DNA from 2 places in the Paraburkholderia sp. GAS334 genome. Region 2 is predicted to be linked to the other one. Evidence: predicted binding sites of a transcription regulator. Region 2 holds the regulator's gene; the other holds the start of a gene.
What was found. The regulator FliA, encoded in region 2, starts transcription of late flagellar genes. The targets are predictions, from matches to a motif close to CTAAAGTTTNNNNNNNNNNNGCCGNTA.

Region 1 (16,064 bases), on a different contig from region 2:
AGTTGCGATAGATCGCGGCCGCGTAACGCATTTCCGGCGACGCGGAAACAGCGAGACCATCGTCCATCACCACGCGGCCTGTTTGCGGCAAACCGAGATCGCGATACAGACGCGCCAGCGCAAAACGCGTCCACGGCGCATCGGGTGCGAGGCGCAACGCGGCTTCGTAGCGTTGGGCGGCGGGTCCATTTTTGCCGGCCGCGACGAGTTTCCCGGCCTGAGCCACCAGAATGCCGGCGCGAAGTTGCGCGAGGCCCTGTTTGTCGTCTGCGGCGGTGAAGCGGCTTTGCAATGCGTCGAGGAACGGTCCGACCTGATCCGCGCGACCGGTGTTCTCGAGGAGCGTCTGCGTGCTGCGCACGGCCGGCAGGCTCGGCTCGCGCGCCGTCGTCAGTTCGCGCAGCAGCGGTTCGGCTGCGCTCCAGTTCTGCTGCGCGAGCAACGCGTCGGCGAGCAGCAGCTTCGCATCGGCGTTGCCCGGCTCCATCGCGAGCGCCGCGCGCGCGGCGCGCCCGGCGTCCTGCGGACGGCCGGCGGCGGCCGCGTCGCGGCCCTCTGCGAGCGTGCCCCAGAACTGCGCCGTGCGTGCGAGGCTGTCCCATTTGCCGCGATTGTCGGGCGCGAGCGCGGCCGCGCGCCGGAACAACGCACGGGCTTCGTCGCGGCGTCCTTCACGCATGCGCAGCACGCCCAGGCCGCCGACCGCCTCGGCGTCGTCGGGGCGTGCCTGCGCGGCGCGCGTGAGCAACGGCGCGGCGGCGGCGAGATCATTACGCGCCAGCGCCTGCAAGCCGCGTTGCTGCGCGATGTAGTCGGGATCGCGTTCGAGCTTGCGTTGTGCTTCGATCTGCGCTTCGATCACGCCGACGCGTTCCTTGAATTCGGTGTCGTCAGGCACGAGCACGAGATACGCGCGCAGCGCGTCGAGATACGCCGGGTCCGCGCCGGCAGACTGCAGCACATGACGCCACGTATCCATCGACGCGCCGTGGTCCGCATCGGGCCGCGTCGCCAGATTCCACGCGAGGCGGTTCGCTTCGGCGCGTGTCTCGCCGCGCGCGTTCAGCAGCCCGGCCAGCACGAGCGCGGAATTGACGTCGCCAGGGTCGGCGGCGATGCGCTGATGCAGCGCGCCGATCGCCAGACCGCGCCCTTCCGGCGTGCCGGCGATGATCTGGTAATACTCCGCGCCGAGCGAGCCCGCTGGCGCGCCATGCGGAAACAGCGCGACCAGCCGGCGCGACGCTTCCGCGGACTGGCCGCTGCGCGCGAGCAACCGGATCGTCGCCATTTCCTGGCGGCCGCTCGTCGCCACGCGAAATTCGTCTTCGATCTGCTGCGTCGCGATCGCACCGGGCGCTTTCGATTGCAGGCGCGTGAGCGTCGCCAGCGCAGCCTGCGCCTGACCGAGACTCAACTGGATACGCACGAGACTCGCGAGCAACGCGGGATCGTCGGGCGCGATCAGGAGCGCTTTCTGGATCGCCTGCAATGCGAGATCGTCGCGATGTTTCGTCGACCACGTGCGCGCGGTTTCGTAGAGACGTCGCGCAGCTTCGTTCTGCTGCATCGCTGGCGCCGTGCGCGAGCCGGCGACAGGCGGCGTGGCGTGGGCAGCCGTCGCCGCGTGCGCGTTGCCCGGCAGGGTCAGCGAAGTCAGCGAGGTCAGCGACGCAACGCCGACGACGAGCGACGCCAGCCCACGCCCGAGCGGTTGCATCACTGCGCGGCGGAACACGGCGAACTCCAGCGCAGGTTGAGTGTGCCATCGGCGGCGAAGCGGTAGTACCCATCGCGCCAGCCGAGACCGAACAGCGTCAGCACGCCGGTGTAGTACCCGGGCGGCGTCTCACGGTCGAGTTGCGCAACGCGTGCGACCTGCGCATCCGCGAGCGCCGTCTGTCCGCCTGCATCGAGGAACGGCACAGCGACCGCCGAAAAGCCCGCGTTGCCCATATTGGCGCCGACCACGCCTGTCGTCGCATCGACGGTTTCTGGCGGCGCACCGTGCGTGGCGATAAAACCGGCGAACGGCGCGAAGCGCGTCAGCAATGTCTGCGCGAGCGGGTCCTGCGCGTTCAACGTGCCGGCCCACAGATACACGCGGATCGCGTTGTATGCGCTGACCGCGTGCGTATCGGCATCGGGCACGAAGCCGCGGCCGGTCTGGTACAGCGCCCAGTCCGGCGCAAACCCGTGCGGTGCGGTGTCGGTCAGCAGGCGTCCCGTCGAAGCGAGCAGCCGCGGCCAGCGCGCATCGTCAGGCAGGTGCGCGGCGATACCGCGAATGACCTGCACAGGCGAATAGCTCGGGTTCACGCGCCACGTGTCCGCGGAATGAAAACCGCTGGGGCCGGGCAGCAGCGTGAGGCCGAGGCCCGGCACCGTCGCGCTTTCCTCGTCGAGCACACGCCGCGCGAGCAGCGCGCCACGCGCGGTGTAACTGCGTTCGTTCCACACGCGGCCTGCTTCGAGCAGCGCGTATGCGATCCATAGATCGGCGTCGGAAGCCGCGTTCGTGTCGAGCACGCCCCACTGCCCGTTCTCGCCCCGCCCCCACAGCCATGACGGCAAATGCGAAGTCAGATCGCCGCGCGCGAGATTGACCTCGGTCCATTGCAGAATCGCGTCGAACGTCACGCGGTCGTTTGCGACGAGCGCGAAGAAAAGACCGTACGACTGCCCTTCGGACACGGTGCGTGAATCGGCGGAGCCGGCATCGATCACGCGACCGTCCTTCGAGACGAAGTCGCGTTTGAACTGCTCCCAGCGCGGCCACCCGGCAGCCGGCGCAGACGGACACCCAGGCGCCTGCGCGCCGCTGCCCGTCACGGGCGAAGCGGCCCGTGCGTTCGCTGCAACAGCCGTCACGCTACCCGCCAGCAGACTGCACAACGTCCAGCCGAGCACCCGCCTGCGCGCAGTCCGGTTCACCCCCGCCATCCGTCAGATCCCCCGACGGCGTGCGGCAAGCTCCTGCAATGCAGTGAACGCGCCGATCGCGAGCAACAGGCCGGCGAGCGTGCCGAGCACCCCGAGCAGCACTGGATGCTGGATTGCCTTGCTCCAGATGCGCGCATACCACGGCACATAGCCGACGAGATACGATTCGCCCACGCGCATGCTCTCGACTTCGCCGTGCCGCACGAGCGCGACATCGCCCTGCACCTGCGAGACGAGGTCCGCCTTTTCCAGTATGTCCAGCACGTCAGCAAGCTGGTGACGATCCGTCGACGCCAGCGCAACCACGCTGCGCCCCTTGCTGCCAGGCATCTGGAAGCCGAGCAGCGCGGCGAGCGGCCCGCTTTCGTCGAGCCGCGCACTGCCGTCGGTCAACTGGGTGCCGTTGCGCCAACGCTCCTTGACCGAAAACGAAGCGTGCGTGATGCCGTCGGCCGCGCCGATCGTCAGCGGCAACGCGTGACGCCAGCCGTCGAGTACCGGTGATGTCGCCGCGCCGCCGATCATGAGCAAATCCCTGTCTGCGAACTGCGGCACTTCGGACGGACGCGCGATCTGCACGCGCAACGCCGGGAAGCCGGTCCACTGTCCCATGTGGCCCATCATCGTCAGCATCGCTTCGAGTTCCTCGGGCGACGGATGGTCGGAGATCACGACCGCGGTCTGGGCAAGGTCGGCGTAACGCGTAAACGGAAAGCCGCTGTTCGCGAAGTACGCGAGATTCGGCATCTGCGCGTAATGGACAAAATTCGAAAAGTCGATCGTCGAATCCGGATCGACCGCGGCCTGTGCGGGGTTCGACGCGACGGCTGCGCACAATCCGGTCTTCTGTGAATCGAGATTGAAGCGCAGTTGCAACTGGTTCGAACTGCCGACGCGGAACGCGGGAATATCGAGCGCGTTGCTCGAACGGCTGCCTGTGCCGGACAGGAGCGGTAACTGGAGGCGGCCATGTGCGTCTTCGGCGCCCGCAGGCTGCAGACGGTATGACTTCACCAGTTGTTCGTTGATCTCGACGGCGAGCGCCGAATTGTTCGCGACCGTCGGCGCGGTATACCGGTAACGCAGGTTGAGCGGCACGCCTGCCCCGCTCCACGAATACAGATCGGCGGGCACGCGCAGGTTCACGCGGATCGCGTCAGGCGAACCGCCGCTCACCTGCAGCTGGTTCGGATTGTCGACGAGTTCCTTGAAAGCGACCGGACGGTCCACCGGTATCCAGCGCGGCGCGTCGTAGGGCTTGCGCGGCACGCCGATATCGACGTGCGTGACCTGCGCCGATGAGCCGGACATCGCAGCCTTGCCGAGCACGAGCGCGTAGGCCGCGTCGTCGACTTCGGCGCCGGTGCGGCCGGTCACGATCAGCAGCTTGCGATCCGCCGACGCCGGATTGTCCGCGACGATCAACATCGGCCCGGTCACAGGCGGCAACTCCAGGCTCGCCGGCAGATGCAGCTGCTCGATCTGCGCGATCGTACCGACGACCACAGCCTGATCGTCCGCCGGTAGCGTCGACATCGCGGGGAACCGCGCCTGCCGGTAGTCCGCAAGCGATCCGAACCACGATGCCAGCACGCTGGCGCTTTTCAGCGTAGCGTTGTCGGGCGTTGCGGACATGACGAACGGCAGGCGCAGCCGGCTCACATCGCGCCGGTCGAAGAACGGCGCGGGCAGCAATGCGAGATCGTTGGGCAACCGGATCGGCGCGGTGTCGAGGATGAATTCGCTGGTCGGGCTGACGTCGGCCCACAGTGCCGAACTGCCCGGGTCTTCACAGTGATCGAGCGTGTAATGCGCGATCAGGCGCAGGTCGAACTGGTTGTAGTCGGTGAAGAAACGCGGATCGAGCGGCACGTCCTGCGTGACCATCTGTCCGGCGTGATCGGCGGCGAACGGCACGGTCGCGACGACTTCGTTGTTGATCGACACCTTGATGTGCGAGACCGGAAACACCAGCGCCGGTGAGTAGGTGTAGCGAAGGCGCAGCCGCGCGCCCGTCACGATCCGGTCGAGCCGCACGCCGACGTTGACCGTGCGCGCATCTTCGAGACCGCGCAGGTTCAGCGGCAGATACGCGCCGAGCGCGGAGAACGGGACATGGACAGTGGACGGGCGGCCGAGGCCCGTCGCGGAGGCGTCGCTGGCAGCCGCAGCGGGCGCGGCCACGGGCGCGTTGCCAGCGAGGGCGGCAGCGGCTGGGGCGAGAGTCGCGCGTGCCGCGGCAACCGGAGCCGAAGCTGGCTTTGCCGACAAGGCAGCGCCGGCAGCGGATCGCTCAGCACCTTGTGCCGCAAGCGAAGCAACCGGCAACGCGGCTGCGTAGAGGACGCCGGCTGTGGCCGCCAGCGAGAGACAAAACGATACGACAGGTTTCATTTGCGGATCAGCTCGTGAACACTGGCCGTCCATTCCGTCGCTGCCAGTGGCATCTTCGCGAATCCGGCCCGCCGCATTTCACTGCGGTAACACTGGAGAAAACAGATGACGACGCGGTCGCGCACGCAACCCCTGTACGGGTTTACGGCCGTCTACGGAAATCTTTGAGCGATGGGATGCCTGTAGCGACAAGGCTTCGATACAAGGCTTTGAGGAAAACTGGCGCGCGACGTCTTGTGTTGCTCAGCCGCGGGGCGGACTGCTCTCTTTTTTGCGTTTTTTTGTTTGATCGCGCCGGTCGTCCCGCGTAATCGCGGACGAACGATAGCACGTTTCTGTGACTTTTTGTAACCATTCGGGCATGCTGTGCCCATCTCGACGATCGAACGCCCATGAGCCATTCCACCGAGTCCCCTCCCGCCGTGCCACCCAGGCGCACCGGTCCTTTGCGCGCCCTGTTCGCCTTGCGCCATTCCTGGAACGGCATCGTCGCGACGTTGCGCGTCGAAAGCGCCTTCCGGCAGGAAGTCGCGCTGGCGGCGATCCTGCTGCCCGCTGCGCTCTTCGTGCCGGTCAGTCCCGTCGGGCGCGTGCTGCTGATCGTCTCGGTGCTGCTGGTGCTGCTCGTGGAACTGCTGAATTCGGGTATCGAGGCCGCCATCGACCGTATCTCGCTCGACCGGCACGAACTCTCGGGGCGCGCAAAGGATTGCGGGAGCGCCGCCGTCATGATTGCCCTGCTGATCTGCGCCGTGACGTGGGGCGTGCTGTGCGGCCCGCTCGTGCTGCGATGGATCCGTGCGTGAATATCAGGCACCGGATCGGGCGCGGTGACGTACGCGCGCCCCACTGCTGGATGCACGCGGCGAATCTGTCGATGACAGCCGCTGCCTGTAGTTGCCGGTAGGTGCCTGTCGAGGCGCATTCGGAGACTGGGCACAGGTGTTGCTGTTTCCCATGCGGCGCCGGCCTCATCGGCCTGCGAGACGACGCCGTCCAACGACTTTAATCAATCCGGCAATTCAACGGTGGGAGGCCCTCATGCTTCGTTATGCTGCCATTTTCTTCATCATCGCCATCATCGCCGCCGTCTTCGGTTTCGGCGGGATCGCCGCTGGCGCGGCTGAAATCGCAAAGGTCCTGTTCTTCATCTTCATCGTGATCTTCCTTGTGACCCTGTTGATGAGCGTCATCAGGCGATAAAGACGCCTCGAGGTCCCCTGGGTCGCCCCGCAGCGAACCACTCATGACGGCGGATCGCGTCACTGCGCCTGCAGTGACGAGCGATCCGCCCTGTTTGCATCTGTTTTTATGGAGCGGTTTGATCATCGCCGGTTTGCCTCCCGGTCGCTGACCAGAAGGCCTCTTCGCTGTTGCAAGAATTGCCCGCTGGCTTGCAAGAATTGCCGCGCCCGCGGTGGATTGCCAATACGACACCGGGCCAGACCCGCTGTAACGCCTCTTCCACTTGAGGAACCCTGACATGAGCGACGACGAACGCGCTATCCGCACACTGATTGACGCGTGGATGTCCGCCAGCAAAAACGGCGACACGGCGACCGTGCTGAGCCTGATGACCGACGACGTGGTTTTCATGGCACCGGGGCAGGAGCCCTTCGGTAAAGAAGCCTTCGCGGCGATGTCCGAAGGGATGAAGAACGTTGGGATCGAAGGCACGGCGAACATCGAGGAGCTTCAGGTCCAGGGCAACTGGGCCTTCGTGCGCAACCATCTGGACATGACGATCAGACCGCCCGGCAACGCGGCGCCTGTTCATCGCGCCGGCTACACGCTGACGATCCTGCGCAAGGAAGCCGACGGTCGATGGCTGCTTGCGCGAGATGCGAATCTTCTGACCGTGAAGAACTGAAGCTGCGCGCGGAAAACAGAAAAGCCGGCACATAGCCGGCTTTTCCGCAAAACGGGGGTGGCCATCAAAGGCCGCCCCTGAACATCCAGCACTAACCGCTCACCACCCTACCCGCGTGCAACCGCACCCGCCTGCGCGCGCTTCGGCGAAATCGCCGACACAACAAACGTGATGATGATATTCGCCACCAGCGCGATCAGGCCGATATACAGCGGCCACGTCGCGCCGCCGATATGCAGCGGATACACCGGCTTCAGCCCCTGCGCGATTGCAAGGCTGGTGCCAGTCACGAGACCCACCGCCCAGCCGGCGAGCAGCCCTGCCGTCGACATGCGTCGCGTATAAAGCGTGAACACGATTGCCGGGAAGATCTGCAGAATCCACACGCCGCCAAGCAGTTGAAGATCGATTGCGTACTGCGTCGGCAGGAACACGATAAAGAGCAGCGCGCCGAACTTCACGACGAGCGAAACAACCTTCGCCGTCGAGGCTTCCTTCTCCGGCGTGATGTTCGGGTTCACCACCGGACGCCACAGGTTACGCGTGAACAGGTTCGCCGCGCCGATCGACATGATCGCCGCCGGCACCAGCGCGCTGATCGCAATCGCCGCCGCGGCAAAGCCCACGAACCACGACGGGAAGATCGTGCCGAACAGCGCCGGCACGACATCCGACGCCGACTTCACGTGAATGCCCGCTGCAATCGCCATATAACCGAGCAGCGCGATCAGACCCAGCAGCAGCGTGTACGCCGGCAGGAAAATCGCGTTCTTGCGCACCGTCTTCGCCGACGACGAGGACAGCACCGCCGTCATCGTGTGCGGATACATGAACGCGGCCAGTGCCGAACCGAGCGCAAGCGACGCATACGCGGTGAATTGCGACGGCTTCAGGATAATGCCGGTCGCGCCGCCCTTCGCCTGAAAGAACTTGTCGGCCGAATCGAACACCGCGCCGTAGCCGCCGAGCTTGGCCGGAATCAGCCACACCGCCGCGATCACGACGATGTAGATCATGATGTCCTTGACGAACGCGATCATCGCCGGCGCCCGCAAGCCGCTCGAATACGTGTACACCGCGAGGATCACGAACGCGACGATCAGCGGCAGTTCACCGTCCACGCCAAGTCCCTTGATCACCACCTGCATGCCGACGAGCTGCAGCGCGATATACGGCATCGTGGCCACGATACCGGTCAGCGCAACGGCCGCCGGCAGCAGCTTGCCGCCGTATTCGCCGTGCACGTAGTCGGCCGCGGTGATGTGATTTTTCGCTTTCGCGATCTGCCAGAGCTTCGGCATCACGGCGAACACGAACGGATACACGATGATCGTGTAAGGCAGCGCGAAAAAGCCATACGCGCCGACCGAATACACGAGCGCGGGCACCGCGATCACGGTGTACGCGGTGTAGAAGTCACCCCCCACGAGGAACCACGAAATCACCGTGCCGAACTGCCGCCCCCCCAGACCCCACTCGTGCAACTGTGTCAGGTCGCCCCGCTTCCAGCGCGCCGCGACGAAGCCCAGCACCGTGACCAGCGCGAAGAACGCGATGAACACGCCCATCGCCACGCCATCGATTGGTTTCACATCATTCATTTGAAGCTCCTGTAGACGACGTACAGCAGGAGCGACGTCACCGGCACCCACAGCAGCTGATACCAGTAAAAGAATGGAAAACCGAGGAGCGATGGTCGGACATCGTTATAGAACGGCAGCCAGAGCAGCGCAATGTAGGGGATCACAAGGAGAACCTTGGTCCAGGATCGACTTGTTTGGTCGGATGAGGTCATGGTCGTTATGTTGTAAAACTGAAAGGAACTTCCAGGCGCGACGGAACGAAACCGCCGCTGCACGCCGCTTGTGACGCCGTGTCGCGAGGAAATGGATATGAAGGTTCCTGCGCGGCGGGATGTCTTCCGGTCCCGACGCCGGGGAATTATCGGCGAATCTCGTCGGGTTTGCTCGGAGGCCGGCATGGCCCGGTCGCACAACGGGTCGCACGCACGATGCAAACCCGTGGCCGTCAGCCTTCGCCTCGCGCGCCGCGACCCGCGCGCCCGCGGGTGCGCCGATGCACGCGCCGCAAGCCGCATTTCTGGTTTCTGGACGACGCCCGCATGACGCTGCACACTCATGGCTGATGCGTCCGCCGCTTTTCGCCCTTCCACCTCCGCGCCAGCCCGCGCCCCCGGAAGGTGCACCCGATGCGCATGGACGCACACGTATGTCACTGGATCGGCCCTCTACATCAACGCTTCCCTCTCTCAAGGAAAATATCGATCATGCTGAGCAAACCCATGCTGGGCGTCGTTGAAGCGACACAGATCCTCGATGCGGCGCGCGTAGAGGCCGAGAAGAACCAGTGGGCGGTCGCGATCGCGGTCGTCGACGATGGCGGCCATCCGCTCGCGCTGCTGCGCCTCGACGGCTGCGCGCCGATCGGCGCGTACATCGCCACCGACAAGGCCCGCACCGCCGCGCTCGGTCGTCGTGAATCGAAGCAGTACGAGGACATGATCAACGGCGGACGCACCGCTTTCCTCAGCGCACCGCTTTCCGGTACGCTCGAAGGCGGCGTGCCGGTGGTGGTCGACGGTCAGGTGATCGGCGCCGTCGGCGTGTCGGGCGTGAAGGCGGACCAGGATGCCCAGGTGGCGCGTGCCGGCGCACACAGTATCAACGCTTGAACGGGCGAGAGGCCCAATACAGACAGACGGAGCAGTTCATGACCCAGATGACCGACCAAGGCGGGCTGCGCATTGCAGCCACACTCAAGAATTTTATCGACAGCGAGGCGCTTCCCGGCACCGGCGTCGATAACACCCAGTTCTGGGCAGGTTTCGATGCACTCGTGCACGACCTTGCACCGAAAAACCGCGCGCTGCTCGCCGAACGCGACCGCCTGCAGACCGAACTCGATAACTGGCATCGCGCGAATCCGGGCCCGGTCCGCGATCTGGCCGCGTATCGCACGTTCCTCGAAGGCATCGGCTACATCGTGCCCGCGCCCGCAGCATTCAAGGCGACCACGAGCAACGTCGACAGCGAGATTTCCACGCAGGCCGGTCCGCAACTCGTTGTGCCGCTGTCGAACCAGCGCTATGCGCTCAACGCCGCGAACGCGCGCTGGGGCAGCCTGTATGACGCGCTCTATGGCACGGATGCGATTCCGGAAACCGATGGCGCCGAAAAGCAGAAGACGTTCAATCCCGCGCGCGGCGCACGTGTGATTGCCTTTGCACGCGCGTTTCTGGATGAGGCCGCACCGCTCGCAAGCGGCTCGCATGAGGATGCAACGCGTTACAGCGTCGAAGGGAATGAACTCGTCGTCACGCTGAAGAACGGCGCGACCGCGCTCAAGACACCGGCGCAATTCATCGGCTTTCAGGGCGAGGCGAATGCGCCTTCGGCCGTGCTGCTGAAGCACAACGGCCTGCACTTCGAAATCCAGATCGACGCCACGCATCCGATCGGCAAGACCGACGCGGCGCATGTCAAAGACGTGCTGATGGAAGCTGCGGTGAGCACGATCATCGATTGCGAAGATTCGGTTGCCGCCGTCGACGCCGATGACAAGGTCCAGCTGTATCGCAACTGGATCGGCCTGATGAAGGGCACGCTCACCGAGGAAGTCACGAAGAACGGCAAGACGTTCACGCGCAGCCTGAACGCCGACCGCGAATACCGCAAGACCGATGGTTCGACGTTCAAGCTGCACGGCCGCTCGCTGCTGTTCGTGCGCAACGTCGGGCATCTGATGACGAACCCGGCCATCACCGATCGCGACGGCCGTGAAATTCCCGAGGGCATTCTCGATGCCGTCGTCACGACGCTCTGCGCGATCCACGATCTGCAGAACAAGCTGAATTCGCGCACCGGCTCGATCTATATCGTGAAGCCGAAGATGCACGGTCCGGCGGAAGTCGCGTTTGCCGCCGAACTGTTTGCGCGCGTCGAGCAGCTGCTCGGCCTGCCGCATAACACGATCAAGATGGGCATCATGGACGAAGAGCGCCGCACGAGCGTGAACCTGCTGGCGTGTATCGCTGCAGCCGCTGAGCGTGTCGCGTTCATCAACACGGGCTTCCTCGATCGCACCGGCGACGAAATGCATTCGGCGATGGAAGCCGGCGCCATGATGCGCAAGGGCGACATGAAGTCGTCGAGCTGGATCACGGCGTATGAACGCAATAACGTGCTCGCAGGTCTTGACGCTGGCCTGCGTGGCCGCGCGCAGATCGGCAAGGGCATGTGGGCGATGCCCGATCTGATGCACGCGATGCTCGAACAGAAGATCGCGCATCCGAAGGCCGGCGCGAATACCGCGTGGGTGCCCTCGCCGACCGCCGCCACGCTGCACGCGCTGCACTATCACAAGGTCGACGTAGAAGCCGTTCAGCAGGAGATGGAACGCACCGCCTACGCCGCCGCGCGCGACGCACTGCTCGAAGGCCTGCTGACGATTCCGGTCGTCGAAAAGGCGCAGTGGCCGGATGACGAGATCCGCAGCGAAGTCGAAAACAACGCGCAGGGCATTCTCGGTTACGTCGTGCGCTGGGTCGATCAGGGCGTCGGGTGTTCGAAGGTGCCGGACATTCATGATGTCGGTCTGATGGAAGATCGCGCGACGCTGCGCATTTCCAGCCAGCACATCGCGAACTGGCTGCGTCACGGTGTGGTGACGCGCGAACTCGTGCAGGAAACCCTGCAGCGGATGGCGAAGGTCGTCGACCAGCAAAACGCTGGCGATCCGCACTATCAGCCGATGGCGCCGGACTTCGATCGATCGCTGGCATTCAAGGCCGCGTGCGCGCTCGTCTTCGAAGGGCGCGAGCAGCCGAATGGTTACACCGAACCGCTGCTGCACAAGTTCCGTCTCGAAGCGAAGAAGGCTCACGCATGACGGCATCGGCAACGAAGTCCGGGATGTCTGCGACCCGCGCCATCGTCACAGGCCACACGCGTGGCCTCGGCGATGCGCTCGCGGCGGAACTGCTCAGCCGCGGCATCGACGTGCTGGGCGTCTCGCGCTCGCTGAACCCTTCGCTCGCACAACGCTTTCCTGAAGCGCTCACGCAGGTCGAACTCGATCTTGCCGACACCGCGCGTGTCGGCGCATGGATCGCGGGCGATGGGTTGCGCAGCTTTGTTGCAGGTGCGGATCGCGTCGTGCTGGTCAACAATGCGGGCATGGTGCAGCCGATCGGTCCGCTCGAAGGACAGGATGCTGCCGCGATTGCGAGCGCGGTGAGCCTGAATGTGGCGACGCCGCTGATGATGGCAAGCGCGGTCGCAGCGGCTGCCACGGACGCGACCGATCGCCGGATCGTGCATGTCTCGAGCGGCGCGGCGCGCAATGCGTATGCGGGCTGGAGTATCTATTGCGCGACCAAGGCGGCGCTCGATCATCATGCGCGCGCCGTCGCGCTCGATGAGAACCGTGCACTGCGCATCTGCAGTCTCGCGCCGGGCGTCGTCGATACGGGTATGCAGGCGGAAATCCGCGACGTGGATACGGAGAAGTTTCCGTTGCGCGGCAAGTTCGAAGACCTCAAGCGCAACGGACAGCTCGCGTCGCCGGAAGCTTCGGCGGCGAAACTGGTCGACTACATATTGAGCGAGGCGTTCGGGCAGGAACCGACCGCCGACATCCGCGCGCTTTAATCAGCTCGACGAGCGGTTCGACGGGCGGCTAAACAGGCGGTTGGCAACGATCCAGTGCAGGATGGGCCATCGCGGACGCCCAACGCCGGCGATGGCCAGCCAGATCGTCAAACCGGAAGGATCAGACCCGCGGCAGATCGTCGATCGATTTTTCGACATGGCCGCCAGGGATGTCAGTATCGATGCCGTCATGGCCGTCCGTGTGCGAGACGGTCTTGATCTTCGGCCCGAGCAACCGCATGCCGCCGAGCGTGTAGAGCGACCAGACGAGGTTGCCCGCGCGGATCGCACTGACGACTTCGTCCAGCTCCACGATCTCATGCTGTGACAGCCATTCGTTCGTTTTCGGGTTGATGAGCGCCCAGCGCACATGCGTGACGCGGTCGTTAGCAGGGTTGATGCGTACGGCATCAACAGCGTACGTAGCCATAGCCACCTCCATCGTCCTGACCACGAAATCGTAGCATGACGGCCACGCCGCCGGGCTGCGCGAAACATCCGGCCGTCACGCATCGAAATCGAGGCCGCCAATCAGTATGGACGGTTCTGCCTGCGAGCGTGACCCGAAATCGATCGCGCGTCCACCCTGCCAGTTTCCGAGTTTGCACGACAAGGCGTCGAGATAGCGCGCAAAACGGGCTTCGCCGTCCGGTTCCAGCAGCCCCTGAATGGCGTCGCTATCCCACGTCAACGAGATATTCAACGGATACGTATAACCGTGGCCGGCCGAAAGCAGGTCGGCGGTGATACGCACCCGCGTCGGATGCCGCGCGCCGCCGTATGGAATCACTTCGAGGTGTACGCGTTCACTGAAAAAACGCGCGAGTGCGGCGGTGATGCGTGGCACGAATTCGCGTTCGAAGCGCGCCGCTGTCTCCTGGTTCATATGCGTTCACTCATGGCGTCAGGCAGGCAGTGTCGTTCATCGGGACTCAGGGCGCAACGTGCTTCGCCCAGTCGAGCCAGCCGAGGTTGAGCGCCGCATTGACGACGACACCGAGCAGCGACGCGAGCGCCGCGATCATCGTCCAGAACGCGGACCAGCGCGCGACCGTCGCAGAACGCTGCGACGCCTCGGCCGCCGAATGAGACGCCCGCGCGGATTCGCGCGCCGCTTCGCTCGAATGTTCGGACGCGCTCAGTGAGCGGAACGACAGTTCGCGCTGCTCGCTGTCTTTTGCCTGCTGTTGCGCCTCGATTTTCCGGTACATCCATTCGCGGGCCCAGTCGCGCGATTCGGGGCTCGCCGCGGCAGATTCGATATGCGCACGGGCGGCGGGCGCGCCTTCGGCGTCCCACTGCTTCCATAAGTCGTCTTTCGTCACGACGGCCCTCCGGCGTTGCGCGATGGTCGGGAAATCGTAGCATGACGTTTTTGCTGCACCGCCACGATGGCGCCGGGTTGCCGCAATCGCTCCGCTGGAAGCCGTGGCTCGCGGATCTGGCACCGCCTGCGATATCCTTTGCGAAATTCAAATCGGGCGCCCTGCCAACCCTTTCCTTCGCCGCGCTGCCACAGGAACCCTATGGACCGTCTGCAAGCCATGACTGCCTTTCTGACCGTGCTGGACACCGGTGGCTTCGCGTCGGCGGCCCGCAAGCTGAAGGTGTCGCCTTCCGTGGTGACGCGCATGGTGGGCGAACTCGAGGACGCGATGGGCGTGCGCCTCCTGACCCGCACGACGCGCATGGTGCGCGTGACCGACACCGGCGCCGATTACGCCGACCGTTGCCGGCGCATTCTTGCCGACATCGAGGAAGCCGAGCAGTCGGCCACCAGCATGCACGGCACTACGCGCGGCCTGCTGTCGATCACATCGTCGATGCTGTTCGGCAAGATCTACGTGACGCCCATCGTCACCGAATATCTCAGCCGTTATCAGGAGGTCGATATCAGCTGCTGGTTTCTCGACCGCATCGTGAATATCGTCGACGAAGGTATCGACGTAGCGATCCGGCTTGGCGAACTGCCGGATTCGTCGATGCAGGCGGTGCGTGTGGGGCAGGTTCGCCGCGTCGTGTGTGCGTCGCCGGCGTATCTGGCGCAGCACGGCGTGCCGCAGCATCCCGACGAGCTGGCCAGGCGCGCGATCGTATCGGCGAGCGGCCTGTCGGCTCTTTCAGAATGGCGTTTTGGCGCCGACGAGCGCCGGCAGTCGGTGCGCGTCAAACCACGCATGACCACGACGACCAACGATTCGGCGATCGGCGCTGTCGTCGCCGGTCTCGGGCTGACGCAGCTGCTTTCGTATCAGGTCGCGCAGCAACTGCGCGAAGGCACGCTCCAGATCGTGCTGGAGGACTTCGAGCCGCCGCCGCTGCCGATCCACGTCATGCATCGCGAAGGACGGCACGTCACGCGCAAGGTCCGGACTTTTCTCGACCTGGCGATCGAAACGCTGCGGGCGGATCGCTCGCTAAACACGTAGGCGCGCCGACCGTTTCCTCCGCCCCACTGCCCGCAGCGCCAGCGCCAGCGGGGCTGCGCACACTCTTCTCGTTTTGCGAATAATCAATTCTCCGCGCGACGGATTCAAACCCGCGGTCACGCCGCCTAGACTGCAATCGCTACCAGACACGTTCGACACATCCAGCATGGGCGCGGCGCGCGCCCATGCAACGCCCACCTTGCCGGGACCCGACATCATGACTGAAACAGCCCAGACGCAGCATCGCTCGCCGTGGCACGCCGGTGAGCTTGCGATCCAGCGCAAGGTCGGTGTCGACAAACGGATGGACGATGTCGGCCGACGTGTTCTGCGCAACTTTCTGCCGGAGCAGCATCGCGCGTTCTATCCGCTCCTGCCGTTCGTCGTGCTCGGTGCGGTCGATCCCGCGGGAGACGTCTGGGCGACATTGCGTGCCGGCAAGCCGGGCTTCATGCATTCGCCTGACGAAGGCAGTCTGCGCGTCGGCAGCGCCCGCGACGCGATGGACCCGGCCGATAGCGGCATGGAGGACGGCAACGCCATCGCGCTGCTCGGCATCGACCTCGCGACACGGCGACGTAACCGTCTGAACGGCACGGTGCAGCGTGACAATGCGGCTGCGTTCGATCTGCTCGTCGGCCAGAGTTTTGGCAACTGTCCGCAGTACATCACGCTGCGCGATTACGAGTTCGCGCGTGACGCAGGCGTCCCGGCTGCCGTCGCGCCTGATTACGCCGATGGCCTCGATGACCGCGCCCG
Region 2 (16,064 bases):
GCTGGCGCGCCAGTTCGCCGCCCGGGGCGCCGCGATCGCGTTTGTGTGTCGCGATCTTCCGGGCGCGCTGTTGACGCTACCGGAACAAACCGGCTACGCGCTTCACGTACTGGCGGGCGATGACGACGACGCTGAAGCCGACGCAGAGGAAACACGGGAGTTTGCAAGACGCTGGCAGGCGGATCTGGTTGTCGTCGATCACTACGGACTCGACGCCCGCTGGGAAGTCGCATTGCGACAAACAGTCGGCCGGCTGCTGGCAATCGACGATCTGGCCGACCGTCCACATGCATGCGACTGGTTGCTCGACCAGAACGATTGTTCGCCTTCGGCGCAGCGCTATGAGCGCTGGGTGCCGGAGGCGTGCCAGTTGCTGCTCGGACCGCGCTTCGCGCTCGTGCAGCCGGAATTTCGCGCGGCCCGCACGCGGTGTGCGCCGCGCGACGGCCAGTTGCGGCGCGTCGTGATGTTTTTCAGCGGCAGCGACGAAGGCAATGAAACGGCGAAGGCATTGCAGGGACTCGCGACCTTGGAAAACACTGGCTGGGAGGTCGACGTCGTAATCGGTGCGGCACACCCGGATCCGTCCGGAATCGAAGTGGCGTGCCAAAGCCTCGGCTGGGGGTTCCATCAGCAAACTCCGTACATGGCGGATCTGTTGTCGGTTGCCGATCTGAGTGTCGGCAGCGCGGGCAGCGCAAGCTGGGAGCGCTGCCTGCTGGGCGTGCCCGCGCTCGTGGTCGAGCTTGCCGACAACCAGCGCGAGGTGATTGCTGCACTGACGGAGCGCGGTTGCGCGCGCTCGCTCGGGAAGGCGCGAGACGTAACTGCAGACACCTACGCAGAAGGATTGCGCGCGCTCGATGCGGACGCACTGCGTTCGATGTCGCGGGCGGCATGGGGATGCGTCGATGGAAGAGGCGCAGCGCGCGTCGTCGACGCTGTCAATGAAACGATGGACAGGTGCGCATAACATGCAACGAGACATTGAGCTGTGCGGTCGCCTGATCGGCGTGGGATGTGAGCCGTTCACCATTGCTGAAGTGGGCATCAACCACAACGGTGAGCTCGAACGTGCGTTCCGGATGATTGAGGCCGCGAAGGCCGCCGGTGCGGACGCGGTCAAGTTCCAGACCTTCAAGGCTGTCGATTTTTGCGGTGATCCGAAGCAAACGTTCACGTATCAGTCGCAGGGCGTAGCGGTGACGGAATCGATGCTGTCGATGTTCCAACGCTACGAGTTCAGCCGCGAAAACTGGTTCAAGCTGAAAGCGCATTGCGACAAGGCTGGCATCACGTTCCTGTCGACGCCACAGAATCCTGCCGATCTCGATCTGTTGCTCGAGATCGGTGTACCGGCCGTCAAGATCGGCTCCGACGATTTCACCAATCTGCCGCTGATCCGCCGTTACGCGCAGACCGGTTTGCCGCTGATCCTGTCGTGTGGAATGAGCGACATCGGCGAAGTGCATCAGGCGCTCGAAGCGGCCGGCTGGTACGACGGCTATCCCGTCGTGCTGCTGCTGTGCACGTCGCAATATCCGACGCCGCCCGCCGACGTCAACATCCGCAAGCTCGCCACATTGCGCCAGGCTTTCGGCGGTCTGCAGGTCGGCTTTTCCGACCACACACAGGGGCCGCTTGCAGCATCGCTCGCGACCGCGCTCGGCGCGTGCGTCTTCGAAAAGCACTTCACGCTGGCGCAGGACCTGCCCGGTCCCGACCACTGGTTCTCCGAAGAACCCGCGGGGCTTGAACAATGGATCAACGGCATTCGCACCGCGCATGCGATGCTCGGCAGCCCGCTGGTGCGTCCGACACCCGCGGAACTCGACATGCGCGTGCTCGCACGCCGCAGTCTCGTCGTGTTGCGCGATGTCGCCGCGGGCGAAACGCTGACGGCGGACAACATCGGCGCGCGCCGGCCCGGCGGCGGCCTTGCGCCCGACATGCTGGCGCAGGTGGTGGGCATGACTGCACATCGGCCGCTGGCAGCCGGCCGCCGGCTCGAACTCGGCGACATGCAGCGCGAGATCAGGGAGACGGTCGATGAGCGCACCTGATTCCATACGCGTCGAAGCACTGCAGCAGCAGTTCACTGAGCTGACGACATTCAAGCCGAACCGGTTTCACCCGCTCGTGTGGATCAATGGCGAGCCGCGGATCGGCGAGGGCACGTTCATCGGTGCGATGTCGGAAGTCAACGCGAAGGGCGCGAATGTCGTCATCGGTCACGACTGCGATATCGCGTCGTTCGTTGCGATCAACTGCGCGGATTCACATCGCCGCTGTCTTGGGCTGTCAGACGAAATCGACCGCCGCGACATCCATATCGGCAATCACGTGTTTATCGGCTCGCACAGTGTCATCAAGGGCGGCGCGCGGCTGGGCGACTACTGCGTCGTGGCGGCCGGCACGGTTGTCGATGCCGGCGACATCCCGTCGTTCTCCCTTGTCACCGGCAACCCGATGCAAGTACGTGCGGGGTATTACCGCGCGCAGGTCGAAGCCACCGGCGGAGCGGAGGCGTGATGACGTGCAGCCTGTCCGCGCATCAGCCGGCGTATCTGCCGTGGCTGGGCTACTTCGCGAAGATCGCGCGCGCGGATATCTTCGTCTACCTGGACACGGTGCAGTTCGAGAAGAACAGCTTTACCAATCGCAATCGCATCAAGGGGCCGAACGGTCCGTTCTGGCTGACGGTGCCGGTGCGTCAGAAAGGTCATCTTGAAGGCACGCTGCAGACGCTGGAAATCGACGACAGCCTGGCGTGGCGCAAGAAGCATCTGAAGGCGATCGCGCTCAGCTATGCGAAGGCGCCTGGATTCGCGGAAAAGTTCGCGCGGCTGGAAGCGCTCTATGGCGGCGCACATGCATCGCTTGCGGACTTCTGCTGGTGGCAGCTGCAATTCTGGATTCAGGAGCTCGGACTCGGCGCCACGCAGCTGGTTCGCTCGAGCGAACTGCCCGTGTTATCGAAGAAATCGGATCTGGTTCTCGATCTGTGCCGGCATTTTGGCGCGAATCGCTATCTTTCGGGCAAGCTCGGACGCGACTATCTGAATGAATCCGCCTTTGCTTCACACGACATCGAAGTGATTTACCAGGACTACAGGTGCGAGCCGTATTCGCAGCTGCATGGCGAATTTGTGCCGGCACTCGGCATCGTCGATGTGTGGATGAATAGTCCGGTTCCATTGCTGGATTTTTTTCACGGAGTACACCCGCTGTGAGCTTTTCCTCTGCTTGGGAACGTGCGTTCAGTGAAGGCGGTCATGACAGCCGCTGGCCCTGGTCCGATCTCGTCAGCATGACTCGCCGTCACGCAAAGCATCTGAACAGCGCGAGCCGCATTCTCGAAGTGGGATGCGGCGTGGGCGCGAACATTCCGTTTCTGCTGTCGACAGGCGCACAGTACTTCGCGGTGGAAGGCAGCGAGACTGCGGCACACACAGTGCGTGAGCGGTTCCCGCAAATGGCGTCGCAGATCACGACCGGCGACTTCATCGCGAACATTCCTTTCGACGGGGCGTTCGACCTGATCGTCGACCGCGCGGCCATGACGCATAACGATGAAGCGTCGATCCGTCGTGGCATCGGCCGGCTCGCGTCGAAGCTGAAGCCGGGTGGCCTGTATATCGGCATCGACTGGTTTTCCACGTCACACACAGGGTTTCAGTCAGGTGTGCCGGCGGGTGACCGGTGGACGCGCGATCACATCGAATCGGGGCCTTTCGCGGGCGTCGGGCGCGTGCATTTCAGCGACGAGACGCATCTGCGTGAATTGTTTGAAGGCTGGGATTGGGTCGCGCTGGAAGAAAAGGTCGTGCGCGTGCTGCTGCCGCAACCGGGCGTGATCGCGTCATGGCATTGCGTGTTGAAAAAGCGGTGAGAGAGCGATGAAAAAACAGTCGATCCTCGTGGTGGCTGCTCATCCCGACGATGAAATCCTCGGCTGCGGCGGCACGATGGCCGCCCATGCCGCGCGCGGCGACGACGTGCACATTGCGATTCTCGCGCAGGGGCTGACGAGCCGCGGTCCGGCCGACGACGCGGCGTTCGCACGCCTGCACGACGCGGCCTCGGAGGCGCAGTCGATCGTCGGCGCAAAGACGCTGACGCTGTTCGATTTTCCGGATAACCGGCTCGACTGCGTCGCATTGCTGGACCTGGTGAAAGTGGTGGAAGAGCTGGTCGAGCGTTATCGGCCGTCGACGGTCTACACGCATTTCGCTGGCGATCTGAACATCGATCACCGGCGCACGCATGAGGCCGTGATGACGGCTTGTCGTCCGCTGCCGGGCCATTGTGTCGACCAGGTGCTGTGTTTCGAGGTGTCGTCGGCGACGGAATGGATGCCCGCGGGTGCGGCAGTGCCGTTCGTACCGAACGTGTTCGTCGGCATCGGACGAACCCTGGATGCAAAGCTGGCTGCGCTGAATGCGTATGCCGGAGAGATGAGGCCGTTCCCGCACGCACGCTCGCTGGAAGCTGTGCGGCACCTGGCCGGATGGCGCGGCGCTTCGGCCGGATTCGCGGCAGCCGAAGCGTTTGTGCTGGCCCGGCAGCGCGTTTCGATTGAATTCTGAATAAGGACAGTGATGAGCAACTCTGAGCAGGATCTGATCGCGTGGAAGACGGACGCGTGGAAAGACCCGGGCATGGTGGCGTGGTATTCGGACCGCATGATGGAGAATACGGGCACCAACCGGCTGAAGAACAAGGTTGAAGTGGCGCTGTGCGAGCACTATGTGAAAGGTGTGGACGTGCTGGATGTCGGCATCGGCACCGGGCGCGCTTCCCTGCCGCTTCTCTCGAAAGGGTTTCGGCTCGCCGGCACCGACAGCTCGCAGGCGATGCTCGACGAGTGTCGCCGGCTCGCGGGCGGTCAGCCGGTCGAACTGGTGCCGGGTGACGTGACGGCGCTACCGTTCGAAAGCGGCCGCTTCGACAGCCTTATTTCGCTGAACGTGATGACGCATTTTCCGCACGTGGAAAACGTGCTGAAAGAGTGGCAGCGTGTGGTGAAACCCGGCGGCCGGCTGATTTTCGACATCTACTCGTTGGACCATCTGAGCTTTTCGCGTGGTCAGAACGTGACGGTGGAATCGCTGATGAAGCAGGACGCCTCGGCGTTCAACATGCACTGGTCGAGCGACGAAGTGGTGGCGTCGGCGAATCGCCTCGGCATGCGAGTCGTTGCACTGGTGCCGTACGGCAGCGTGTTTAGTGGGGAATATCGTCATTGGCATTTTCCCAAGCCATTGCAGTCGACCAACTGGTGGCATCGCCAGCTGTCGTGGATCGGATCCGACGACGCGCTGCTGGATATGACGCTGTTTCTCGAGCAGGAATGGTTTGCGTGTCTGAACAACTTCACGACCGGCCGCTACATGGTCGTGCTGGAAAACGAGCGTGACGACGCGGCCAACCAGCGCTGGCAGGCGAACGACCTGATGTTGACCCGCTATCTCGCCAGCTCGCCGGTAAGGCTCGACGACCTCGCGTCGCGACTCAACCTGCCTGTCGACGTGTGGCGCGAGCGGTTCGACGCGCACCTTGACCGTCTGCGCAATCGCAAGGTCGCGTACTTCCTGCTGACGACGTTCCTTGGCCGCACCGATGCGATCAGCTGGGCCGATCTCGCGCCGCGCAACGGCCCCACGCTCCAGCGCTGGGTCGACGCGGAACAGCTCGATCGACAACTGCAGGGCTTCGTGCAGTCGTGGCATCAGAACCCGGCGCTCGCCAGACTGTGCGAGAGAGATTGCACCGGTCTTGGCGCCGGACTTGAATATCAACTGCAACGAAAGGTCGTGTCCCGGTTCGTGCAGGCAACAGGTGGACGTAGCGAATGAAAAAGACCGCCCTCATTTATTCCCTCTGGGAAAAGAACCTGTCGGTTCTCGAGCATTATCTGCAGGACCGCCCACGCGCGGTGATCGTGCCGGACTATCTGGCGAGCGCTGCGCTGCGCGACATCGTTGAGAAACGCGGTTCGACACTGCATCTACTGCCTACGGACAGCGCATCGGCCCGCACCGGTATGGCGGTCGCGCTCGTAAAGCGGTTCGCCGAAGGCCCCGCGAGTGTCGGTCTTGCGGAAGACCCCGTGTCGCGCGATGTGCTGCGGGACGTTGAAGAAGTGGTCGCCGTCGAACTGCCGGTGATCGAGGGCTGGCTTAATGTGCTGACCGTCCTCTCGCACGACTACGACATCGAAATCACCGTGCTCAACGAAGATGTCATGCGCGACGGCAAGACGCTGGCGTTGTGGTCGCGGGCGCACGAGATTCCAGTGCTGCAGGTGGCGCACGGCACGGGCATGGGCCGCGATTACATCGGCGAGCCGTGCCTCTCGGACCACATGGCGGTCGCCGGCCCGCGCAGTGCGCAGTACTTCGAGGATATCGGCATTCCCGCAGATCACATTCACGTCGTCGGCAATTCGCACTGGGAAATGCTACCGGTGCTGGTGGCCAACCGCGGCGAACTGCGCGCGCAACTCGCCGCGGCCTACAGCCTGCCGCTCGCTGCGCACTGGGTCGTCTGGGGCTCAACGTGGAACGCGCGGCTGAGCGCGCTCGACAACCGCGATGCCGCGACCCAGATGCACGAGGCCTGCAGTGCGCTCGCCGCGCTGCGCAAGTCGGCGACGACGGACGTCGTGCTTGTCTTCAAGGAGCGCGGCAACGGTGCGTCGGGAGATCGGGCAGGCGAGCAGTTCATGCAGATCGCCACGAGTTACGGCGTGGCCGACCACGTTCGCTATTCGGTCGATGAAGCGCGTTACTGGGCCGCAGCCGCTGACGTCGTCGTGTCGTACGAATCGAATTTCGCGATCGAAGCCCTGCTGTCGGACGTACCGGCGATCAACGTCGAGACCGACTTCGGCGCGGTGGCCGGCGGCAGCTTCGGCGCCCGCGACGGTGTGCTGTGCGTCGAGGCCGCGCAAGTGGCGCCGCTCGTTCAGCAACTGATGGGCGATGCGACGTTCCGTGCGGTCACGGCCAGCTTGGCCGCGCGGCGCAAGTCCTGGTATCACGAAGTGACAGCTGTCAGCGCTGCAGCACGAACAGCCGAACTGATCAGCCGCTGTGCTCGCAAGATCGCCAGCACGCAGCGCTACGTGTGGCAGGAATTTCTCGATGTCGAGCACGGCGACGTGGCCGCGGCCTACCACATGGGAGGTCGCGAGGACCTGGTCGCGCTGTACACGAACAACCCGTCTGTTGCGCTCGATATCGGCTGCGCGGGTGGGTCGACGGCCGCGCTGATCAAGCAGCGGTTTCCCCAAAGCCGGGTCTGGGGCGTCGAGGTGAACCGTGCCGCGGCGAACTTCGCCAAAGGCAAGATCGATCGGGTCCTTGTAGGCAAGTTCGAGGACTTCGACCTCGAAGCGGAAGGGATTGCGAAGGGCACGCTGGACGCCGTGCTGCTCGCGGATGTGCTGGAGCACATGTACAACCCGTGGGACGTGATGGTCACGCTGCGGCCCTACATGTCGCCTACCGGGCAGCTCGTGCTAAGCATCCCGAACGTGCGCAACCTGATGCTCATCGACGATCTGAGTAAGGGCAACTGGACGTACTCCGGTGCGGGCCTGCTGGACATCACGCATATCCGCTTCTTCACGCAGAACGAAGTGCTGAGATTCTGCACCGAGACTGGATACCGGGTCGTCACGTTCCGCAACGCCATTGACCGGCGCCTGGAAGGGTTCTGGAACACCCACGCAGCGTCGACGCCGACGTCGATCGAAACCGATCGTCTGACGCTGAAGAACGTCACGCGCGACGAGCTGCTCGAATTGTGCACGTTGCAGTTCTATGTCGTGCTGGAAAAAGATCCGGCGTGGGACAACGCCCGCCGGTAATGCATCGACAGGCTGGGCGGCGGCGTCCTCGCGGGCGCGGCCGCCGTCATGATTCCGGTGCGGCACGGGCGAAAGCCCTGCCGCCGCGTACCCATCCCGCGAAATACCGCCCTTTCCCCGGCCTTATCCGTCGATCGTCGCTCGACTTCTGCAGGAATAATCGCTCTCACTGAAAAAGGGCATGGTGCCCCGATCATCTGGAGAGCGCGTTGGCAGAGGATAGCGACCTCGAAAAAACCGAATCAGCCACTCCCCGGCGCATCGAAAAGGCGCGGGAAGAGGGGCAGGTTGCGCGTTCCCGGGAGCTTTCCACCTTTGCGCTGCTGTCGGCGGGTTTTTTCGGCACGTGGGCGATGTCCGGCTCGATCGGCGAGCGTATGCAGAACATGCTGCGGGCGGCCTTCACTTTCGACCACGCGACCGTTTTCGAAACACGCCGCATGCTGATCAGTGCGGGCGTCGCAGGTCGCGAAGGCCTGTCGGTGCTGTTCCCGATCCTCGCGCTGACGGGCGCCGCCGCATTGCTCTCGCCGCTCGCGCTCGGTGGCTGGCTGATCTCGACGAAATCCTGGGAGCCGAAGTTCAGCCGGCTCAACCCGATCACCGGTCTGGGCCGCATGTTTTCGATCAACGGCCCGATCCAGCTTGGCCTGTCGTTCGCGAAGACGCTGGTGGTCGGCGTCATCGGCGCAACGGCGATCATGAGTCATCGCGACGAAATCCTCGCGCTCGGGATGCAGCCGATGCACGAAGCGTTCGCCAACGCCGTTCATCTGATCGCCGTCTGCTGCGGGATGACCGTGGCCGGCATGGCGCTCGTCGCCGCCCTCGACGTGCCGTATCAGCTCTGGACGTACCACAAGAAGTTGCGCATGACGAAGGACGAAGTGAAACGCGAACACCGCGAAAACGAAGGCGATCCGCACGTGAAGGGCCGCATCCGCCAGCAGCAGCGCGCGATTGCGCGTCGCCGGATGATGTCGGAAGTGCCGAAGGCGGACGTCGTCGTGACCAACCCGACCCACTTCGCCGTCGCGCTGCAGTACACGGATGGCGAGATGCGCGCGCCGAAGGTCGTTGCGAAGGGCGTGAACCTCGTGGCCGCGCGCATCCGCGAGCTGGCCACCGAGAACAACGTGCCGCTGCTCGAAGCGCCGCCGCTCGCGCGGGCGCTGTACCACAACGTCGAACTGAATCGCGAAATTCCGGGCCCGCTGTACGGCGCGGTCGCAGAAGTGCTGGCGTGGGTCTACCAGCTCAAACGTTTCAAGGACGAAGGCGGCGAGGCGCCGGTCGCACCGACCGGGTTCGATGTGCCCGCCGACCTCGACAAGGGCGGCGTCGCGGACGGCGAAGCCGATCAGGAAGCCGCCGACGCGCTCGGCGATGAAAACGAAGGCAAGGGAGCCTCAGCATGAACGCACGCGTAGGGTTCCTTTCGCGACGGCCGGACGCATTGAGCGGCACCAACCTGCGCGCGCTCGCGGGTCCGGTGCTGATCGTCATGATTCTCGGCATGATGATCCTGCCGTTGCCGCCGTTCCTGCTGGATCTGCTGTTCACCTTCAACATCGCGCTTTCGGTGATGGTACTGCTCGTCAGCATGTACACGATGAAGCCGCTCGACTTCGCGGCCTTCCCGAGCGTGCTGCTGTTTTCGACGTTGCTGCGTCTTTCGCTGAACGTGGCGTCCACGCGGGTCGTGCTGCTCGAAGGCCACACCGGCCCGGACGCGGCCGGTCAGGTGATCGAGTCGTTCGGTCACTTCCTTGTGGGCGGCAACTTCGCGGTCGGTATCGTCGTCTTCATTATCCTGATGGTCATCAACTTCATGGTGATCACGAAGGGCGCGGGGCGGATCGCGGAAGTGTCCGCGCGTTTCACGCTCGACGCGATGCCCGGCAAGCAGATGGCGATCGACGCCGACCTGAACGCCGGCCTCATCAACGAAGAACAGGCCCGCAAGCGGCGCTCGGAAATCTCGCAGGAGGCCGAGTTCTACGGCTCGATGGACGGTGCGAGCAAGTTCGTGCGCGGCGATGCGATTGCCGGCCTGCTGATCATGGTGATCAACATCTTCGGCGGCCTGATTGTGGGCGTCGCGCAGCACGGCATGGACTTCGCATCGGCGGGCAAGGTCTACACGCTGCTGACGATCGGCGACGGCCTCGTCGCGCAGATCCCGTCGCTCGTGATCTCGACGGCGGCCGGTGTGATCGTGTCGCGCGTCGCGACCAACGAAGACATCGGCACGCAGCTGACGGGCCAGCTCTTCACGAACCCGCGCGTGCTGGTGATCACCGGCGCGATTCTCGTGCTGATGGGTTTGATCCCGGGCATGCCGCACTTCGCGTTTCTGCTGCTCGGCGGCGGCCTGATCCAGCTTGGCCGCACGATGAAAAAGCGCGCGTCGCAGAGCAAGACGGCCGCCGCGCTCGTGAACGTCGCGCCGGCCGCGCTCACGCCGTCCGAGGCCACCGAAGCCAGCTGGGACGACGTGACGATGATCGACACGCTCGGCCTCGAAGTCGGCTACCGGCTGATTCCGCTCGTCGACAAGAATTCCGACGGCGAACTGCTCAAGCGGATCAAGAGCATCCGCAAGAAGTTCGCTCAGGAAATTGGCTTTTTGCCGCCGGTGATTCACATCCGGGACAACCTCGAATTGAGGCCGAACGGCTACCGGATTGCGCTGAAGGGCGTCGAAGTGGGTGTTGGCGAGGCATATCCGGGCCAGTGGCTCGCGATCAATCCGGGCCAGGTGACGGCCGCGTTGCCGGGCACGCCGACGCAGGATCCCGCTTTCGGGCTGCCGGCCATCTGGATCGATACGAACCTGCGCGAACAGGCGCAGGTGTATGGCTACACGGTGGTCGATTCGAGCACGGTCGTCGCGACGCATCTGAATCACCTGGTCGTCACGCACGCGTCGGAACTGCTCGGCCGTCAGGAAGTGCAGTCGCTGATCGAGCGGATGCAGAAGGACACGCCATCGCTCGTCGACGATCTGGTGCCCAAAATCCTGCCGCTCACGACGCTGCAAAAGGTGCTGCAGAACCTGCTGGAAGAAGGCGTGCCGATCCGCGACCTGCGCACGATTCTCGAATCGCTTGCCGAACACGCGCCAAAGATCACGGATGCGCACGATCTCACCGCGGCAGTGCGTCTCGCGCTGGGTCGCGCGATCACGCAGCAGTGGTTCCCCGGCTCCGGCGACATGCAGGTGATGGGCCTCGACGCCAACCTCGAACGTGTGCTGTCACAGGCGCTTGCGACCGGCGCGAATCCGGGCCTCGAGCCAGGTCTCGCGCATACGCTCCTGACGGAAGTACAGAAGGCGATGACGCGTCAGCAGCATCTGGGCCTCGCGCCGGTGCTGCTCGTGCAGCATTCGCTGCGTGCGATGCTCGCGCGCTTCCTGCGCCGCAGTCTGCCCCAGTTGAAGGTGCTGTCTTACGCGGAAGTGCCCGATACGCGGCATGTGCGTGTCGCGAATGTGATCGGCGCGCAGGGTTGATTCCCCATGCCGCGCACCTAATGCGCGAATTGCCTGCCTTTCCCGGTCTTTATCCACCGATGGCCGCTGGACTTATTTCGCAATAATCGCTCTCAATGGGAAGCGGTATGTTGCCGGTCCGTAAAGCTCATCGGGGAGTCAAGCTTGAACATTCGTAAATTTGTCGGCGCAACGAGTCGTGACGCGCTGCGTCTCGTTCGTGAAGCACTGGGCTCCGATGCAGTCGTGTTGTCGAATCGCACCATTGAAGACGGCACCGTCGAAATCGTCGCGCTCGCCGATAGCGATCTGGCCGCAATTTCGCCTGCGCAGCAGGGTGCCGATGGCGCCGGTTTCGGGCCGACGTTCGGTGGTGGTAACAGTGGTAACGGCAATATCGGCAGTGGACTGAATAGTGGCAATGGAAATACTGGCGCGAGCACGGGCTTCGGCGCAGGTAGCCCGGCAGGCACGAACGCAGGCTTGGGCAGCGGCTTCGGCGCGAACAGCAACGTAACGATGAGCACGGGCTTCGGCGGTGCGCCGGCCGCGCGTTCGGCGGCATCGATGCCGTCGATGTCGGTCAATCCGTACGCCAGCGGCATGCCTGATGTTTTCTCGTCTGTGTTCGGCGCGAGCCCGGAAGCCGGCTCTGGCACGGAGCGCGCGGCAACGGGCAGCACCGAAGCGGAATTGCACGAAACCAGCACGTCGACAGGCAACACGGGCGCCGCAGCATCCAGCCCGCGTACATCCGATGACGCGCGCGTCGAGATCCGTTCCGAAGCGCGGAGCGAAAGCCGTCTGGATGGGCGTGCGGAGGGGCGTTTGCAAGGCCGTCCGGACAACCGGATCGAAGTGCGCTCCGATGCGCCCACCCCGCTGCCCGCCATGACACCGCCGCCGGCTATCGCCGAGACGCCGGCGCGTCAACGCTCGATGGTCGAAACGAATCCCTGGCTGATCGATCATGCCCGCCGTATCGCGGCGCAGGATGTCGTGCACACGGCGAAGCCGGTGATGACACCGGCCGCCGCCATGGCGCGCGGTCTGGGCACGCCGGTCGAAATCCCGGCGACGATCGACGATCCGGCGACGCCCGAATGGGCGCGCGAAGCGGCCGAACTCGCCGCTCGCCGCGCCGCGCAGCGCGTGGCCCCGGCCGTGCAGGCCGACGTCAAGGGCGCGGCGAACCCGCTTGCCGGCTTGCCCGCCAGCGCCGCTGCTGCCGTCACCGAGGGCATCAAGGCGCGCATGGAGCAGATCGTCAACGAGACGGTCATGAACGAACTCGCGTCGATGCGCGGCATGATGGAAGAGCAGTTCACCGGCCTTCTGTGGGCCGACCATCAGCGCCGCAGCCCGACGCACGCAGCACTGACCAAGCACCTGTTCGCCGCGGGTTTCTCCGCGCAACTGGTGAAGATGATGGTCGAGAACCTGCCGCGGGTCGACAGCATGGAAGCCGGCATGGAGTGGGTTCACTCGGTGCTCGGCTCGAACCTGCCGGTGATGGAAAACGAAGACGCGCTGATGGAGCGCGGCGGCGTGTTCGCGCTGATGGGCCCGACGGGCGTCGGCAAGACGACCACGACCGCAAAGCTCGCCGCGCGCTGCGTGATGCGCTTCGGCGCGAGCAAGGTCGCGCTGCTGACGACCGACAGCTACCGGATTGGCGGCCACGAACAGCTGCGCATTTTCGGCAAGATCCTCGGCGTCTCCGTGCATGCCGTGAAAGACGGCGCGGACCTGCAACTCGCGCTCACCGAACTGCGCAACAAGCACATCGTCCTGATCGACACGATCGGCATGAGCCAGCGCGACCGTTCGGTGTCGGACCAGATCGCCATGCTGTGCGGAACGGGCCAGCCGGTGCAGCGTTTGCTGCTGCTGAACGCGACAAGCCACGGCGACACGCTCAATGAAGTCGTCCAGGCGTATCAGAGATCGCCGGATAACCAGGCGCTCGCCGGCTGCATCCTGACCAAGCTCGACGAGGCGACCAACCTCGGCAGCGTGCTGGACACGGTGATCCGCTACAAGCTGCCGGTGCACTACGTGTCGACCGGCCAGAAGGTGCCGGAGAACCTCTACGTCGCCACGAAGAAATTCCTGATCAAGAGTGCGTTCTGCATTCCGCGCGACGGCTCGCCGTTCGTGCCGCACGACGACGATATTCCGGCGCTGCTGTCGGCGCTGTCGGCGCGTTCGACGGCCGATCTGCACGAGGTTCGCTTTGGATAAGTTTGTGCTCGATCAGGCGGAAGGCTTGCGACGTCTGCTCAGCCGGTCCGGTTCGCGCGTGGTGGCGGTAACGGGCGGTTCGCCCGGTGTGGGATGCACGACCACGGTCGTGAACCTCGCGGCCGCGCTGTCCGAACTGGGCAGGGATGTGCTGGTGATCGACGAGCGCTTTGGCAAGAACTCGGTGAACGGGATGCTCGGCGGTGTGCGCGGCGCGGGCAACTTTACGGCGGTCGTGCGCGGCGAGATGGCGCTGACAGAAGCCGTCGGCCGGCACGCGCTTGGGTTTGGCGTGCTGGTCGCATCGCGTGGCAATCGTGAAGGCTGCACGCCGGAACAGCTTGCCGTACTGCTCACAGGACCGGCCGACGTCGTGCTGATCGACGCGGAACTCGATCGCGATGGCGCACTTTCGGCGCTTGCGATGCAGGCGAACGACGTGGTGATCGTCACGCGCATCGACGCGCAGGCGATCACCGACGCGTACGCGTGCATGAAGCGTTTGCATTTCGCGCACGCGATCCCGCAGTTTCGCGTGCTCGTGAATCACGTTCAGAGCGCGGCGGACGCGCGCATCGCGTTCGAGAATCTGGCGGGCGTGGCGGGGCGGTATCTGACGGTTGCGCTGGAAGAAGCCGGTTGCATCACGGCCGATGTGCGGATGGCACGGGCCATGGCGTTGTCGCGGTGTGTCGTCGATGCGTTTCCGTCGACACCGGCTGCGCGCGACTACCGGCATGTCGCTGCCGAACTGCAGTACTGGCCGATGCGGCCAGCGATGTCGTCACGGACGCCCGGTGTGGCCTCCGCGACAGTAACAGCGGCGAAACAGGCCGACCAACCGTCTGCGCAGCACGCCTGAGAGGCGGAGCGCGGAGACAAGGGGAGCACGATGTACAACGCTCAGGGAAAGATCTCCCAGGCCGATGTCCTGGCAAAGTACGCACCGCTGGTGCGGCGCCTTGGCCTGCAGCTCGTCGCCAAGATGCCGGCGAGCGTCGATCTCGACGACCTGATTCAGGCCGGCATGATCGGCCTGCTGGATGCGGCGAGCCGGTACAAGGAAGATCAGGGCGCGCAGTTCGAAACCTACGCGAGCCAACGGATTCGCGGCGCGATGCTCGATGAGCTGCGCAGCAACGACTGGCTCCCGCGCAGCCTGCGCCGCACGTCGCGCGAAGTGGAAACGGCGGTGCACAAGGTCGAACAGAATCTGGGCCGGTCGGCGAGCGAAACTGAGATCGCCGATCACCTGAACATGCCGCTCGACGAATATCAGTCGATGCTGCAGGACCTGCACGGCAGCCAGCTGATCTACTACGAAGACTTCGACCGTTCCGCCGATGACGAGCCGTTCCTCGACCGTTACTGCGTCGACCATTCGGACCCGCTGTCGGCGCTGCTCGACGACAGCCTGCGCTCGGCGCTGGTGGAAGCGATCGACCGGTTGCCCGAACGCGAAAAACTGCTGATGTCGCTGTACTACGAACGCGGACTGAACCTGCGCGAGATCGGCGCGGTGATGGAAGTCAGCGAATCGCGCGTGTGCCAGCTGCATAGCCAGGCGGTTGCGCGGCTGCGGACGCGTCTGCGTGAGATGGCGTGGGCGGCGGCGGAGGCGGGTTGACAGGCTGAACAGATGACGCCTCCCTTGTCGTGACGCAACGTCCCGGAAGCGTCTTCTGGTAGAAAACCCATCGGTTGGGTTTATAATCAACCCATGCCAACAGTTCTCCGCGCGCAGGGTTGTCGTGTTGTTATCTATCCATCGGACCACCGGCCGGCTCACGTTCACGTGATCGGCGCGGATGGCGAAGCGGTTTTCGTGCTCAACTGTCCAGCCGGGCCGCTGTCGCTGCGCGAAGTCGAAGGGCTGACGATCCAGCAGGTGCGCAAGCTCGCCCGTGTGCTGGACCCGGAAATTCGCGCGCTATGCGCGGCCTGGAGAGAGATACATGGAAATCACTAAAGAAGCATTCAAGGAAGCGAAAGCCGCCGGCGAGGCGCGCGGTCCACGTGTCGTCTCGGCGCGCTATCGCCGTTCGAGCGAAAAGCTCGAAATTGAATTTGCCAACGGCGTCACGCTGGCTGTGCCGGTTCGCCTGATCCAGGGGCTGGACGGCGCGTGCGCAGCGGATCTGTCGAAGATTGAAATTACGCCGCTCGGCACGGGGCTGCACTGGCCGCGACTCGATGTGGATGTCTATGCGCGCGCCTTGTTCGAAGGTGTGTACGGCTCGCAGAACTGGATGCGGGATGCGGCCCGGCGTGCCGGTTCGAGCACGTCAGAGGCAAAAGCCGCGGCGGCCCGGGAGAACGGCAGGAAAGGCGGGCGCCCGCGTAAGGCTGCTGCATAACGTCTTGCGTGGCCGGCGTGCAGCCGCCCGCCACGCAACCCTCATTCCGCGGTAGCCCCTCGCTGCCGCACATGCCGCATTCGCAGCACAT

Region 1: bcsB (cellulose biosynthesis cyclic di-GMP-binding regulatory protein BcsB) is a predicted target of FliA. The motif match lies at 5,480-5,506, and genes of this name have one in related genera.

Annotation. Positions count from the first base shown of each region.
Region 1 covers NZ_JBNDMO010000008.1:205,114-221,177, forward strand. The annotation lists gene P3T21_RS17070 (cellulose synthase subunit BcsC-related outer membrane protein) at 1-1,720, opposite strand, end outside; gene bcsZ (cellulose synthase complex periplasmic endoglucanase BcsZ) at 1,720-2,943, opposite strand; gene bcsB (cellulose biosynthesis cyclic di-GMP-binding regulatory protein BcsB) at 2,947-5,337, opposite strand; gene P3T21_RS17085 (diacylglycerol kinase) at 5,730-6,143, shown strand; gene P3T21_RS17090 (DUF1328 family protein) at 6,379-6,540, shown strand; gene P3T21_RS17095 (SgcJ/EcaC family oxidoreductase) at 6,821-7,207, shown strand; gene mctP (monocarboxylate uptake permease MctP) at 7,315-8,808, opposite strand; gene P3T21_RS17105 (DUF3311 domain-containing protein) at 8,805-9,002, opposite strand; gene P3T21_RS17110 (heme-binding protein) at 9,495-9,899, shown strand; gene P3T21_RS17115 (malate synthase G) at 9,938-12,115, shown strand; gene P3T21_RS17120 (SDR family oxidoreductase) at 12,139-12,876, shown strand; gene P3T21_RS17125 (hypothetical protein) at 12,998-13,306, opposite strand; gene P3T21_RS17130 (DUF5594 family protein) at 13,382-13,762, opposite strand; gene P3T21_RS17135 (hypothetical protein) at 13,809-14,201, opposite strand; gene P3T21_RS17140 (LysR family transcriptional regulator) at 14,403-15,305, shown strand; gene P3T21_RS17145 (pyridoxamine 5'-phosphate oxidase family protein) at 15,523-16,064, shown strand, end outside.
Region 2 covers NZ_JBNDMO010000013.1:126,814-142,877, reverse strand. The annotation lists gene pseG (UDP-2,4-diacetamido-2,4,6-trideoxy-beta-L-altropyranose hydrolase) at 1-973, shown strand, start outside; gene P3T21_RS23335 (N-acetylneuraminate synthase family protein) at 975-2,063, shown strand; gene P3T21_RS23330 (acyltransferase) at 2,050-2,532, shown strand; gene P3T21_RS23325 (WbqC family protein) at 2,532-3,233, shown strand; gene P3T21_RS23320 (class I SAM-dependent methyltransferase) at 3,311-3,892, shown strand; gene P3T21_RS23315 (PIG-L deacetylase family protein) at 3,900-4,589, shown strand; gene P3T21_RS23310 (class I SAM-dependent methyltransferase) at 4,602-5,858, shown strand; gene P3T21_RS23305 (class I SAM-dependent methyltransferase) at 5,855-7,876, shown strand; gene flhB (flagellar biosynthesis protein FlhB) at 8,086-9,294, shown strand; gene flhA (flagellar biosynthesis protein FlhA) at 9,291-11,393, shown strand; gene flhF (flagellar biosynthesis protein FlhF) at 11,538-13,616, shown strand; gene P3T21_RS23285 (MinD/ParA family protein) at 13,609-14,478, shown strand; gene P3T21_RS23280 (RNA polymerase sigma factor FliA) at 14,509-15,243, shown strand; gene P3T21_RS23275 (DUF4160 domain-containing protein) at 15,337-15,585, shown strand; gene P3T21_RS23270 (DUF2442 domain-containing protein) at 15,572-15,973, shown strand.